Linked DNA regions of Puniceibacterium sp. IMCC21224. The protein of the gene in region 1 interacts with the protein of each later gene in a pairwise test. Links are inferred from orthologs where the notes say so. Each region holds a gene or a part of one and is shown on either strand. Other genes may lie near its edges.

What was found.
Region 2: the proteins of hfq (region 1) and rho interact in binary tests that used the Escherichia coli proteins (3 or more experiments, as listed by UniProt). The link is inferred for Puniceibacterium sp. IMCC21224 from one-to-one orthologs.

The regions. Positions count from the first base shown.
Region 1 is NZ_LDPY01000001.1:1,935,992-1,943,758, reverse strand. Bases 4,778-7,767 are described here. They hold hfq (RNA chaperone Hfq), read right to left. Parts: upstream 6,398-7,767; coding sequence 6,158-6,397; downstream 4,778-6,157. Other genes in these bases: IMCC21224_RS08895 (TrkH family potassium uptake protein), read right to left, coding at 6,521-7,767; hflX (GTPase HflX), read right to left, coding at 4,887-6,161; IMCC21224_RS08910 (penicillin acylase family protein), read left to right, coding at 4,778-4,886. Also shown: IMCC21224_RS08925 (ribonuclease E/G), read right to left, coding at 1-849; IMCC21224_RS08915 (NAD(P)-dependent oxidoreductase), read right to left, coding at 1,425-2,297; more of IMCC21224_RS08910, read left to right, coding at 2,424-4,777. UniProt on the Escherichia coli protein: RNA chaperone that binds small regulatory RNA (sRNAs) and mRNAs to facilitate mRNA translational regulation in response to envelope stress, environmental stress and changes in metabolite concentrations.
Region 2 is NZ_LDPY01000001.1:250,672-258,276, reverse strand. What follows is about bases 4,454-7,281. They hold rho (transcription termination factor Rho), read right to left. Parts: upstream 6,590-7,281; coding sequence 5,318-6,589; downstream 4,454-5,317. Other genes in these bases: IMCC21224_RS01170 (nucleoside triphosphate pyrophosphatase), read left to right, coding at 7,140-7,281; mnmE (tRNA uridine-5-carboxymethylaminomethyl(34) synthesis GTPase MnmE), read right to left, coding at 4,454-5,298. Outside these bases: IMCC21224_RS01200 (ParB/RepB/Spo0J family partition protein), read right to left, coding at 1-698; IMCC21224_RS01195 (ParA family protein), read right to left, coding at 712-1,521; 16S rRNA (guanine(527)-N(7))-methyltransferase RsmG, read right to left, coding at 1,514-2,137; tRNA uridine-5-carboxymethylaminomethyl(34) synthesis enzyme MnmG, read right to left, coding at 2,134-4,002; more of mnmE, read right to left, coding at 4,015-4,453; more of IMCC21224_RS01170, read left to right, coding at 7,282-7,605. UniProt on the Escherichia coli protein: Facilitates transcription termination by a mechanism that involves Rho binding to the nascent RNA, activation of Rho's RNA-dependent ATPase activity, and release of the mRNA from the DNA template.

The DNA.
Region 1 (7,767 bases):
GACGCAGTAGCGACCGGCAAGGCTGAGGTAAGTGGTCAGTGCGGCGCCTTTGTTGCCACGCTCTTCCTTGACGACCTGCACCAGCAGGATCTGGCGAACCTTGATGACTTCCTGAATCTTGTAGCGACGCGGGCGCGGTTTGCGCACCGGGCGAAGATCCTCTTCGGTGTCGTCATCCGCGACCGACTCGATGCTTTCATCCCGTGCCGAAGGATCAGCAGATGGGCTGGCGGCATCCCCCTCGGATGCTTCAGCCTGAGACTCGTCCGCCACAGAGGCGCTCTCGTCTGCAGCATTACTCTCTTGCGAAGGATTATCTGCAGGCTCAGCGACGGGGGTGTCGGCCACCGTCTCCATCGGCGACAGTCCTTCGTCATCGGCGGCGACATCGTCGTCCAGATCGATGGTCTCCATCCCGGTGATTTCTTCCGCGACATCCTGTGTCGTGGTCTTGTCATCACTCGTGGTGCTGGCGGGTTTGGTGGTACTGCGCGACCTGGAACGGCTGCGCGAGCGGGCTTTCGGCTTTTCCTCGTCCTCGTCGCGATTCTGAGCTTCGGCATAGGCCTGCTCCTCCTCCATCAACGCCTGACGGTCGGCAATGGGGATCTGATAATAATCGGTGTGGATTTCCGAAAAAGCCAGAAAACCGTGGCGGTTTCCGCCGTAATCGACAAACGCGGCCTGAAGCGACGGTTCGACCCGGGTTACCTTGGCAAGGTAGATGTTACCAGCGAGCTGGCGTTTGTTTTCAGATTCAAAATCGAATTCCTCGACCTTGTTTCCATCCACCACCACAACGCGGGTTTCTTCCGCGTGGGTGGCGTCGATAAGCATTTTCTTGGGCATGTTTTCCGTTTGCACACCAGACGCGCGCCGGACCTTAGAAAGGGGCGCGACGCGGAAAGGTGGTGACTTGTCTGGGCGAACAAAGGCGCACGGGCATGCACGGACCCGGGGTCCATGGCGTATTGCCTCTCAAAGGTGGCGCGCTTCATCGCGGTTCTTCTCCGACGCAAACCAAGATCGTGATCCGGTTGCGCCCATGTGATGCCTGATGCATTGCAGCAGCCGGGCGAATTTGGCGGCCTTGCGGCCTGATAGGTCTGTCCAGCGGTCAGGATGTCCTGCCCCGTGTCTGTCCAGCGAAACTTGTGCGGCCTGCACCATAATGCAAAATCCTGTGGACAAGCATAAAGCCAGCGGCGGGCGGATGACAATGGGCAATCGCCGTCTGCGTCGAAAAGTCGAAAACACGCATTGATTGCATTACGTTCAGCAAAGATGGCCTCAGATGTAGAGAGGCGACGCCTCAGAAAACGCTTCGACGAAGCGTTTTCGAACAGCTCTCACATTTGAGGTCTGTAGCATGTCCCCCGCCGGAGGCGGTGAAAACGCTTCGTCGAAGCGTTTTCGGGCGCGCCTCAACCGAAGGAGTTCAAGCGTTTGATCAAGCTAGACGTATCCCAGCGACCACCACCTAACCGTTGTACGTCCTTGTAGAATTGATCAACCAGTGCGGTCACAGGCAGGGAGGCCTGCACCTCGTTCGCTGCCTCAAGACAGATACCCAGATCTTTACGCATCCAGTTCACTGCAAATCCGTGCTCAAAATGATCGTCCAGCATCGTCTCGTACCGGTTGGCCATCTGCCATGACCCAGCAGCACCCTGCGAGATCACTTCAACCACGGCGCGGCCATCCAGCCCCGCCTTCTCGGCAAAGTGAAGTGCCTCGGACAGCCCCTGTACCAGACCGGCAATAGCGATCTGGTTGCACATCTTGGTCATCTGCCCCGCGCCGCTATCACCGATGCGTTTGCAGATCCGCGCATAGGCGTCAATGACCGGCACAGCGGCATCAAACGCCGCCTGATCGCCGCCGCACATCACGGACAGCGCCCCGTTTTCGGCCCCTGCCTGCCCGCCCGAAATCGGTGCATCGACGAACGGGATTCCCTGCTCGCTGGCCGTATCATACAGTTCGGCTGTAACTTTGGCCGATACAGTGGTGTGGTCGACAAAGATTGCACCACGCGTCATTCCGGCAAACGCGCCAGCCTCGCCCAGGCAAACAGAGCGCAGGTCGTCGTCGTTTCCGACGCACGACATGACAAACTCGGCATCTTTCGCCGCCGCTTGCGGCGTCGCGGCAAATGTGCCTCCGTTCGCAGCCACCCAAGCCTCAGCCCGAGCCGCTGTACGGTTGTAGACTGTCACCTCGTGGTCGGCTTTGACCAGATGTCCGGCCATCGGCGCGCCCATCACTCCCAGCCCCAGAAATGCGACCTTTGCCATTTGAATACCCCTCTCATTCAGCTTTACCCCGCTGTCTTGCCGCTCTCCGCCCCCCTTGGCAAGGGCGCTGTGGCGCGGTAACGCGTAGATCGCGGCGCCAACCTGCTGCGCAAGACGGAGACGGACATGGCCCTGCTCTTTCGATGGCTGCTTCGGCTGACCAGCGCCGCAATCGCGCTGGCGGTGCTTGTTGTGGTCGTCGTCTATTACCTTGGATCCCGATCCCTGCCCGACTATGACAAAACGTTGGCCGTGTCCGGCCTGACTGCGGATCTGGAGATTGTGCGCGACAATTCCGACGTGCCGCATATCATGGCCGCGTCTGACCGTGATGCGTTTTTCGGCCTTGGCTACGTGCATGCCCAAGACCGGTTGTGGCAGATGACGCTGCTGCGCCGTACTGCACAGGGTCGCCTGTCCGAAATATTTGGCACCCGCACGCTGGAAACCGACAAGCTGCTGCGTCGGCTCGACCTCTATCCACTGGCGGTACAATCGGTGGCAGCACAGGATCCCCGCACCCGCGATGCGTTGGAAAGTTATGCCGCCGGGGTGAATGCCAGGATTGCCGAGATCAATGCCGATTCCCTGGGTCGCGGCGCGCCCGAGTTTTTCCTGTTCAACGCACCGCTGTCACCGTGGCAACCCGCAGATTCCATCGCCGTGGTCAAACTTATGGCACTGCAACTTTCTGGTCAGATGGGCGAAGAAGTGCTGCGGGCCCGCACATCACTGTTACTGCCTGATCTCGACCGGCTGGCGGATATCCTGCCCGATATTCCGGGCCAGGGCGTCGCGGCGCTGCCGGAATATGCGGCACTCTTTCCTGACTTGCCACGTTACGCCAACGCACAATCGCCCGGCCAGGACATGCTGATGCCGGTGCAGCCGCGCGGGTTATCAGGTGCCTCAAACGCCTGGGCCGCCGCGCCATCACGGTCCGCGTCGGGCGGCACCTTGCTGGCCAACGACCCGCATCTGGGACTGACCGCGCCGTCGATCTGGTATCTGGCACGGATGCAGCTTAGTTCGGGTGGGGTCATTGGCGGGTCGATCCCCGGCATTCCCGCCATCATGGTCGGCCGCTCAGAGAACCTGGGCTGGGGCCTGACCTCGTCCTACCTTGACGATCAGGACCTGTATATCGAAGAATTGAACCCTGAAAACCCCGAGGAATACCGCACCCCGGACGGGTTCAAACGCTTTGTCACCCGCCGCTCGATCATTGACATCAAAGGCGCGGCTCCGGTCACGCTGACCCTGCGCTGGACCGACAATGGCCCAGTGCTGTCGGGCAGTGACTTTGGCCTGTCCACCATCACACCGCCGGGGCATGTTGCATCGCTCGCCTGGACGGCGCTGTCATCCCGCGACACATCGGTCAGTGCCGCTGTGGGGCTGATGCATGCCGCATCTGTAGCCGAGGCGCTGGACGTCTCTGCCGCCTACATCGCGCCGTCGCAGAACCTGACGCTGATCGACGCGGACACCATCGCGCTCAAGACCGTCGGTGCCATGCCGCGCCGCGACGCCGGGCACCAGAGCAAGGGCCGCATGCCCAGCCCCGGCTGGATCGCGTCAAACCGCTGGCAAGGCGTCCTGCCCTATTCCGCCAATCCCGAATTTGTCGCCCCCTCTGGCGGTATCGTCGGCAACACCAACAACAAGATTGTCGATCGCCCCTTTCCGTTGCACGTCTCGTTCGACTGGGGCGACAGCCAACGCATCATGCGCTGGGAGGGGCTGATGCAGGGCCGCGAGGTCCACACCCGCGATAGTTTCATCGAGGCGCAGCTTGATACCGTGTCGATCACTGCGCGCGCCTTGCTGCCGCTGATCGGTGCCGATCTGTGGTTCACCGGAGAGGCCGCCCCCGACGGCACCCCCGAGCGCCAGCGCCAGCGCGCATTGGCGCTGCTGGCCAACTGGAACGGCGAGATGAACGAACATCTGCCCGAACCGCTGATCTATGCCGCCTGGCTGCGCGCGCTACAGGACAGACTGATCCGTGACGATCTGGGGCCGCTTGCGGATAAATTCGACCATGTGGAGCCGCTATTCATCGAGCGGGTCTATCGCGATGTGGACGGCGCCGCGGCCTGGTGCGACATCCTGCGCTCAGCCGCCAAGGAAACCTGCTCTGACATCTCGCGCCTCGCACTGGACGATGCGCTGGTGTGGATAGGAGAGACCTACGGCCCGGCGCTGGAAAGCCTGCGCTGGGGCGACGCGCATCAGGCCACGCATGATCATCCGGTACTCGGTGATGTGCCGGTTCTAAGGTATTTCGTGAACATCCGGCAAAGCACCAGCGGCGGCGACAATACGCTGGAACGCGGACGCACCTCCGGCAAGGATCCTGCCCCGTTCCAGAATGTTCACGCGGCGGGGTATCGCGGAGTCTATGATTTTGCCGACCCGGATTCATCAGTTTACATCAATGCCACAGGTCAGTCAGGGCATTTTCTGTCGCGACACTATGATGATCTGGGCGAGTTGTGGCGGCGCGGTGAATATATACCGATGTCGCTGGATATCGACCTCGCGCGGGCCGCATCGGTCGGGGTGACCCGGCTGGTCACCCCCTGATCAGAGGCGCCCGAACGCCAGCGCCTCTTGCGCTGACCAGCGCACGGTCAGATCAAAACCGGCTTCGCTTTCGCTCTCGGCCTCGACCAATCCTTTTTGGAACAGCCAGGCCCGGCGCTTGCCGTCATCATACCCAAGGTGCAGCTGCTCGGTGCGCTTTTCGACCTCGAGCCGCTGCATCACAGCGGCAAGAAAGTCGGGCAACCCTTCACCCGTCAGGGCCGAGACGGAAATAATATTGTCATCGCGCCCCGAACGGTTCAACGCCGCCTCGCGTGCTTCGTCCTCAAGCAGATCAACCTTGTTCCATACTTCGAGCTGCGGAGTTTCCTCGCCGACTCCCAATGCTTTGAGGATGCTGCGTACATCTTCGGCCTGCTCAGCTGTGTTGGCGTGGTGGATGTCGCGCACATGCACGATCAGATCCGCGGCCAGCACCTCTTCGAGGGTGGCGCGGAACGCAGCCACCAATTCGGTTGGCAGATCCGAGATAAAGCCCACGGTATCGGACAGGATCACGTCCAGCCGACCATCCAGCCGCACCGCCCGCATCGTCGGGTCCAGTGTGGCGAACAGCATGTCCTTGGCCATCACTTCGGCCCCGGTCAGCCGGTTGAACAACGTCGATTTACCAGCGTTGGTATACCCCACCAGCGCCACAATCGGAAACGGCACCTTGGCCCGCGCCGCACGATGAAGCCCGCGTGTCTTGGACACCTTGTCGATCTGGCGGCGAATGCGCACCAATTGATCGTCGATGGCACGCCTGTCCGCCTCGATCTGCGTCTCGCCGGGACCACCAACAAACCCCAACCCGCCACGCTGCCGTTCCAGGTGGGTCCAGGCCCGCACCAACCGCGTGCGCTGATAGGACAGCGCCGCCATCTCGACCTGAAGCACACCTTCGCGCGTCGCCGCCCGGTCCGAGAAAATTTCGAGGATCAGACCGGTGCGGTCAAGCAACTTGACGTTCCAATCCTTTTCCAGATTGCGCTGCTGCACAGGTGTCACAGGGCCGTCGACCAGAACCAGTTCGGCCTCGGCCTCTTCCAACTGGGCCTTTAGTTCGGCGATTTTTCCCGACCCGAACAACCGCCCGGCATGGGGTTTTGGCAGCGGCACGACGGTCGATCCAACAACTTCCAGATTCGGCAGCGCTGCGGCCAGCGCCACAGCTTCATCCAGCGCTGCCAAAGCGTCCCGGCGGTCTCGGTCCGACTTGATGTCGGGATGCAGAACCCAGGCGCGGGTTACATGCGTGTCATGTTCGTTCAATTGTTGTCTTCGCCGTCATACAAGCTGATTGGCTGCGACGGCATGATGGTCGAGATTGCGTGCTTGTACACCAACTGGGACTGACCATCGCGACGCAAAAGCACGCAAAAGTTGTCAAACCAGGTGATCACACCCTGCAATTTGACGCCATTGATCAGAAAGACCGTCACCGGAACCTTTGTTTTGCGCACATGATTCAGGAATGCGTCTTGAAGGTTCTGTTTGTCCGAAGCCATTGGAATTGCCTTTTTTTCTCGTTCGCGCCTAAGGACAGCGCGCGGTTTCGTACAACTATGTATTGCACATTCCCGAAGTTCCAGCGGAAAATTCCGGTTTTTCGCGGTTGCGGTATCGCCGCCTCACTCGCGCCAGATGTCGGGGGTCAGGATAACAATCAGCGCCAACATTTCCAGCCGCCCTAAAATCATTGCCAGACAAAGCAGCGATTTTGCCTCGGCGGACAAGATCACAAGATCAATCGGCACCTCACCCGCGATCAGTACCAGCGGCCCGGTATTGGACAATGTGGCGATGGTCAGAATCAGCGCCGACTCGAAATCCACGCCTAGCGCGGTCAACGCCAGAGTCACCGCAGCCAGGGTCAGCGCAAAGATCATAAAGAACACCCAGGCGATAAACGCGCCCTCGCGCCGCATCCGCCGCCCCATCGGCCCCGAACGCCCGATCGACGACGGATGGGTCAGCTTTTCGATTTCCCGCCGCGCGTTGAGGTAGAGAACGAACACCCGCAACAGCTTGACACCACCTGCGGTGGTCGCGACCCCGCCCCCGATCAGCGCCAGTCCCATAAAGATTAGCCCCGGCGTGCTCAATCCCGACCAGCCCTGCGCCGAGATCCAGTCGGCACTGACAAATCCGGTTGTGGTCAGGAACGACAGCGTGGTGAACACCGCCCCCCAAAGCGCATGCAGCGCCGCGATCAGGTTCTCTTCTTCGCCAACTTCAAACGAGGCGAGCCAGTGCCGCATGAAAAGCAGCGCCGGCACCAGGACGATCAGGATCAGGCCCATGCGGAATTCAGGATCGTTGCGCAGGCGCGATTGCCGCGCACTACTGGTGTCGCGCGAAAACGTCAGCCGGGATAGCGCGAAGAACAAAAAGCAGAACAGGATCATTTCCCCGGCCAGCCCGCTCTGGGCCCCGGCGATGCCACCAACGGGTGAGATGCCCGAAGTGGCCATCGCCGACATCGCATGGATCAGCGCAACCAATGGCAAATCCCCCGCCATCACCAGCATGATCCACAACGCCACAGTCAGCCCGGTATAGATCGGGAACAGCGCGCCAAATGTGCGCTCCAACCGCCGCGCCGGATTGCTCATGTCCAGACGCGCCGAACCCAGCGGCGGCGACTGTCCCGGCTCGCCCATGGCGGTCACCTCAAAACCGCCCAGCGTCAGCGGCGCGAGGATCGCCGCAGCGGACACCCACATCAGCAGGCCCCCCATCCAACCGACCTGCGCCCGCCACAGATGTTCTGGCGGGGACAGACGCGCGGCGTCGAACAAGGTCGCGCCGGTGGTGGTCAGGCTCGACACCATTTCGAAATAGGCGTTCAGAAATGTGGTGTTGCGCACGGCCTCGT
Region 2 (7,605 bases), 1.7 Mb from region 1 along the record:
GCGTCCGAGTCGCGCGACTTGACCAGCTTTTCAGTTGCCCGAACCGAAAGTCCCTTCTTGACCACGTCTGATGCCAGCGACGATGGGTTCGTCGCCGTGATCAGGGCCCGGGCATGGCCGGCGCTGAGATCGCCGTTCGTCACCAATATCTGAACATCGTCAGGCAGATTGAGCAATCGCAGAAGATTGGCGATATGGCTCCGGGATTTTCCCAAAGCCTCCGCCATTTTCTCCTGGGTATGGCCAAACTTGTCCATCAGCTGGCGATAGCCGGCTGCTTCTTCGATCGGATTCAGGTCGGCGCGTTGAATGTTTTCGATGATTGCAACTTCGAGAACTTCGGTATCATCGAAATCCCGGATCAGCACAGGTAGTTCATGCAGCTGCGCCATTTGCGCCGCACGCCAGCGCCGTTCACCTGCAACAATTTCGTATTCCCCATCACAGTTGGGACGGGGCCGTACAATCAGCGGCTGGATGACTCCCTTAGCGCGGATTGAGTTGGCGAGCTCTTCGAGCTGATCCGGCGTGAAGGTGCGGCGCGGCTGATCCGGGTTCGGAAAAATCTTTTCAACCGGGATTGCTCGATCCGCGCGGTCATTTTCTTGAGCCGTCGTATCGAGATGCGGCTCAACATCAGCCATCAGCGCCGAGAGGCCGCGCCCAAGGCCGCGGCGGGTATCACGTTTTTCCACCATCGGGAATTCCTCTTCAGGCTGCAAGTTTTGCATTTTTCTTGAGTAGTTCCAAAGCCAGGGCGCGATATGCCCTCGCGCCTTTGGAAGTTGTATCGTAGGCCAAAACGGGCTGAGCAAACGATGGCGCCTCACTGACGCGAACATTTCGCGGAATGACAGACGCAAACACCAGCTCGCCCAGATTGGCGCGGGCGTCTGCTTCGACCTGTTGCGACAGATTGTTCCTGGCGTCGTACATTGTCAGAACCACACCTTCGATCCGAAGATTTGGATTGGCTGTTTGCCGAACCTCGCGAATGGTTAGCATTAGCTGCGACAGGCCTTCGAGGGCAAAAAACTCGCTCTGCAAAGGCACGAGGATTGAATGGGCTGCCACCATTGCATTTACGGTGAGCAGATTTAGTGACGGAGGACAGTCGATAAGAATGAAATCATATTCAAACGCGTCGATCGCTGGCTGCCGTAGCGCATCGTGCAGCAAGAAACTGCGCTTTTCGTTTGAGATCAATTCGATATCAGCAGAGCTAAGATCAACCGTTGCGGGGATCAGCGACAGATTGGACGTGGCTGTGATCTGAATAACGTCTTTAAGATCCACCTCATCCAGCAACAGTTCATAGGTGGTATAAACGCGATCATCTGGGTCGACACCAAGTCCCGTCGAAGCGTTTCCCTGAGGATCAAGATCGACAACAAGCACTTTGAGGCCTTGCTCGGCAAGTGCCGCCCCGAGGTTGATGGTTGTAGTGGTTTTTCCCACTCCACCCTTCTGATTGGCGATAGCAATGATTTTAGGGCCGACAGGCCTGGACAGATCAGACATGGGTTAGCGCTCCGATTTGCAGGATTACGGCGAACGGGTCAGTTTTGCTTGTATGCGATTCTAGGGAAAATGACCATCTGTCTCGTGCTGGCGCTAACTCTTTTTTCCAGCGCTCGCCCTTAGGGAATAGCGCGGCCCCCCCCTGAGCCATGTGAAGATCCGCAAAGGCGAGAAGATCTGACAGGTCGCTGAGTGCCCGAGCAGAAATGACTGATGCATTCAGAGGAGGAAGACGCTCAATCCGATCATTTACCACCGCTGCCAGTGCTCCTGTTTCGCGTAAGACAGCTCGCAAAAATGCCGCCTTACGGGCATCGCTCTCGACCAAAGTGATCTTTGCAGTTGGGTTCCTTGACTGTGCTAAGATAGCGACTACCAGTCCGGGAAACCCGCCCCCACTACCTAGGTCTGCCCAATGGGTGAAATCTGATGGAGCCAGATCATAGATCTGGACAGAATCCGCGATATGACGTGTCCATAGATGCTCCATTGAGGCTGGAGAAACCAGATTGATGCGTCGGTTCCATTTTTTTAAAACCTCAGCATATACATCTAGTTGCTCCATTGTTTCACGTGAAACATCCTGGAGAACTTCGTGCCTAAAGCTTTGTGTCATGCGGATTTCTTGCGGGCCGCCTGGCGAAGCCACGCGAGGATCAAAGTAAGCGCTGCTGGTGTCATTCCATCAATTTGTGAAGCCTGAGCAAGATTTGCAGGCCTGCCCCTGGAAAGCTTAAGTTTCAATTCACTGGATAACCCGTCAATCGCTTCAAAGTCAAAATCCGCAGGCACTTCAAGCGCTTCGTCTTTGCGTACTGCATCTATATCCCGCTGCTGACGACCAACATAATTAGCGTAAAGTGCGTCTGTAGCTAGCTGAAGCCGGATCTCTGGCGCGATAGCAGTAAGCTCCGGCGCTTGCGCCAAAAGAACATCAAATCCCAAATCCGGATAAGACAACAGCTGAAACCCATTTCTACGCGCACCGTCCCGGCTAACCTTAACCCCCATGGCATCTAAATCCCGCGGAGTAAAACTGCGCGATTGTAGAAGTGCTCGACCAGACTCAAGTGACTCTGCCTTAGCAAGATAATTGGCCTTGCGTGTTTCAGAAACGCAGCCCCAGTTAATACCCTTTTCGGTTAACCTTTGATCGGCATTGTCTGCGCGCAATGAAAGTCGGAACTCTGCTCGTGATGTAAACATGCGATATGGCTCAGTCACCCCACGAGATGTAAGATCATCAATCATAACACCGATATAGCTATCAGCTCGGCTAAAATGGATCGGCTCACTACCACACGCGAGTTTTGCTGCATTTAACCCCGCAACAAGCCCTTGCGCTGCCGCTTCTTCATACCCAGTAGTGCCATTAATCTGGCCGGCCAAGTATAGTCCAGTCGTTCCTTTCACTGCAAGAGCAAGGTCCAAAGATCTGGGGTCAATGTAATCATATTCGATGGCGTATCCAGGTTGCAGGATCTCGACGGATTCCAAACCCTTGATCGACCGTACATATTCCTCCTGCACGTCGACAGGAAGCGAAGTCGATATCCCATTGGGGTATACAGTATCGTCGTCTAATCCCTCGGGCTCCAAAAAGATTTGGTGGGACGATTTATCAGCGAACCGCACAATCTTATCTTCTATCGAAGGACAGTACCGGGGGCCAACACCCTCAATCCGACCGCCATACATCGCAGAACGCCCGAGGTTTTTCCTGATAATATCGTGCGTTGTAGGGTTTGTGTGTGTGATGCCACAGGTGACCTGCCGAACAAATGGCCGCGTGTTCAAAAACGAAAACATCACCGGATCTCTATCCCCCGGCTGATGTTCGAGTTCACTCCACGCGATCGTACGACCATTCAAGCGGGGCGGCGTTCCGGTTTTTAGACGTCCACGATTAAGATCAAGCCCATCAAGACGTTCAGCAAGGCGCACTGAAGGACGATCGCCCATACGACCGCCCGGCTTTGATTCATCTCCGATGTGTATAACGCCACGTAAGAAAGTGCCTGTGGTAAGAATAACAGCACGGCTAGAGATCGTCGAACCATCCGCAAGAGTTACCCCCGTAACAGCGCCAGATGTCATCGAAAGATCAACCACCTCACCTTCGATAATTTCCAGGTTGGGCATGATCGTCAAAAGTGCGAGCATTTTTTTACGGTAGATTGACCGATCAGCCTGCGCCCGAGGCCCTTGAACAGCCGGACCCTTGCGACGGTTCAGCAGGCGGAACTGAATGCCTGCTTGATCTGCGACGCGCGACATAACGCCATCAAGGGCGTCAATTTCGCGCACTAAATGACCTTTACCAAGGCCGCCAATTGCCGGATTACAGGACATCACGCCTATGCCTGAAATTTTCAGGGACACTAAGGCTGTGCGTGCGCCCATCCGAGCAGAGGCATGAGCGGCTTCGGCGCCAGCGTGCCCACCACCGATAACGACGACATCAAAGTCCAGATGTTTCACGTGAAACACTCCTCACTTACCAACACAGAAGCTGGCAAAAATCTCATCTAATAGCGATTCAACGTCTACATGACCCACAAGCGAGCTAAGTCGTCGAATCACGATTCTGACTTCCTCTGCCGCGATATCATACTCATTTGGACCCCGTCCGACTACTTGCATCGCCGTCTCCAGTCCGTCTACCCCTTCTCGCAGCGCGACGCGATGACGTTCGCGTGTAATTAGGCTTGTCTGCCCGATCCGACCAGAAAGCCGCGCCTGAATATCTGAAATCAACTGAGTCAGTCCAACCCCAGTCAACCCCGAGACGCCCAGTCCATCAACCCGAAGATCTGCCTTGGATTGAATAACCAGATCATCCTTTTCTGGCGTCATGTCTGGCGCCTGCCCTGGCTCAACCAAAAAAACCCGAAGATCCGCTGTTGCCGCCCGAGCCCGTGCACGCCCGACGCCCAAAGCTTCAATTTCATCCACTGTGTCCCGCAAGCCCGCTGTATCCAGCAAGGTAACAGGCAACCCTCCGATATCCATCCGTACTTCTATAACATCTCGTGTGGTCCCAGCTATATCCGACGTTATGGCCGCATCACGTCCAGCCAGGGCATTCAGCAATGTGGATTTACCAACATTTGGAGCCCCGACAATTGCGACTTCAAAGCCCGAGCGAATTCTCTCGGCTCCCGAAAACCCTTGCAGTTCCTGCCGGACGCCTATCAACACTGACGCAAGCAGCTCAAGAACTTCATCGGTCACGTCAACTGGTACGTCTTCATCGGCAAAATCGATCACCGCCTCTAGCAACGAAGCGGCGCGAATCAAATCCAGTCGCCAGGATGACACTCGCTTTCCCAAATCACCTGAAAGAACCCGAAGCGCTTGCCGCCTCTGGGCCTCGGTTTCGGATTCGATTAGATCAGCGAGACCTTCGACTTGTGTCAGATCAAGCCGCCCATTTTCCAGCGCGCGGCGTGTAAATTCCCCGGCTTCCGCCTGGCGAATACCGTCAAACTTCCCAAGTTCAGACAGAACCGCGCGCACGACAGCTACTGATCCATGCAAGTGAAATTCGACGACCTGCTCACCGGTAAAGCTTCGTCCCTCCTCGAACAAAAGGACCAGTGCTTCGTCCAGAAACCCGCCGTCCGACGCTTTTAACACCCGCAATGCGGCGACACGCGGCGATGGCAACGATCCACCCATCTTTCCCGCCACGAACCACGCCAAGGACCCAGATACCCGAACGACGGCTACGCCAGATTTTCCCTGAGCCGTAGCCAGAGCAAAGATGGTCTCCATACTGCCCTCGTTAGTTTTATCAGGTATTCATGGAGTCAAAGAATTCAGCATTGGACTTGGTCTGCTTCAGCTTCGAAATCAGGAATTCGACAGCGTCCGTCGTACCCATCGGATTCAAGATGCGGCGCAGAACAAAGGTCTTTTGCAGGTCACCTTTGTCCACCAACAGCTCTTCTTTGCGGGTTCCAGATTTGAGGATATCCATCGCCGGGAACACGCGCTTGTCGGCCACTTTGCGATCCAGAACGATTTCAGAGTTACCGGTACCTTTGAATTCTTCAAAGATCACTTCGTCCATCCGGCTACCGGTATCGATCAGCGCGGTTGCTATGATGGTCAGCGACCCACCTTCTTCGATATTCCGCGCAGCGCCAAAGAACCGCTTAGGTCTTTGTAATGCATTTGCATCCACACCACCGGTCAAAACCTTACCCGAAGATGGGACCACTGTATTGAACGCTCTACCAAGTCTTGTGATCGAGTCTAGAAGAATAACAACATCTCGTTTATGCTCGACTAGGCGTTTCGCCTTTTCGATCACCATTTCCGATACAGCCACGTGCCGCGTCGCCGGTTCGTCAAAGGTCGAGGACACAACCTCACCCTTTACTGACCGCTGCATGTCCGTCACCTCTTCGGGACGTTCGTCAATCAGCAGGACGATCAGATAGACCTCGGGGTGGTTATGTTCGATGCTCGCTGCGATGTTCTGCAACAGCACAGTTTTACCGGTCCGCGGCGGCGCAACGATCAGGCCCCGCTGGCCTTTACCGATCGGCACCACCAAGTCGATAATCCGGGCCGAGCGGTCGCGGATGGTCGGATCTTCGATCTCCATCTTGAATCGTTCGTCAGGATAGAGCGGCGTCAGATTGTCAAAAGCGATCTTGTGACGCGCCTTTTCCGGATCTTCAAAATTGATTCTCGCCACGTCGGTCAGGGCAAAATACCGCTCGTCATTCTCTGGTGCTTTGATCTCACCCTCAATGGTATCTCCGGTGCGCAGCGAAAACTTTCGGATCATTTCTGGCGAAACATAGATGTCATCCGGGCCCGGAAGATAGTTCGCCTCGGGAGAGCGCAGGAAACCGAACCCGTCTTGCAAAACCTCCAGCACACCATCGCCAAAAATCTCCCACCCTTCATCCGCCCGCTCGCGCAGGATCTGGAACATCATCTCGCCTTTGCGCATGGTCGAGGCGTTCTCGATATCCAGCTCTTCAGCCATAGCCAAAAGATCTTTGGGGCTCTGCGCCTTGAGATCAGCAAGATTCAGTTTTTCGATGATCATGGGACATCCTCATGAGCCCGTAAATTGGGGTCATTTCAGTTTAGTCAGTGGGAAAATGCGTCTTCCGGACGGAAGAGTTCTGGCTATCTAGGCATCTCGGCCGTTCAAGTCAATGCCATGCAAACCTGCATGGGTGAAGCTGGCCGGGACGGTTTGCTATCTTAAATTAATGATATTTTAGAAAAGAGATGATGAAGGTTAAGGGATCGCTCTTTCTGTGGATTAGTCTGTTGCGCGCAAGTTATCCCAAGCTCTCAAACCTGTGTATAGGTTTTGGGATTATTCTGGCGTGAGTTTTGGTGGGTTCTAAAAATCCCTTGTTTTAAGAAAGATTAACGAAAAGTTAACGATCTTACGGCTGTGGATAACCACAAGCAAAACTTTCAATTTTGATGATTATACCTTGATCTAGGTTATCCTTTTCCCCAAAGGAAAAGCCGGAGCAATGTCTGGGACGACTCATATGTTTATCCCCCGGCTTGCAATCGCGGGGCTTTTTCCCCAGAAGCAGACGCAGACGCTCCATAGGGATATCAACGGGTTTCTCCACATGCCACAGGAGATCATTTTAGCTTCGGGATCGCAGATCAGGGCTCAAATGCTGTCATCAGCGCAGGTTCCGTTCCGAATCGAACGTCCGCGAATCGACGAAGACGCTGTACGCGACGCTCTCGTTGCCGAGAATGCGTCGCCGCGCGACATTGCCGATGCGCTGGCCGAACTCAAAGCCGACAAAATCAGCAGAAAGTTGCCGGGCAGCTTGGTGATTGGTTGCGATCAGGTTTTGGCGATCGACGGCGAGGTCATGGCCAAACCCCGTGATCCGGCTGAGGCGCGTGCCCAGATCTGCCGTCTTCAGGGGCAGCGTCACAACCTGCTCTCGGCTGTGGTGCTGATCGAAGATGGTCAGCCTATTTGGCGTCATGTTGGCCAGGCGAGATTGCACATGCGAGGGCTCTCTGACGCCTATGTCGATGCCTATCTTGCGCGGAACTGGGATAGTATTCGTCATTCTG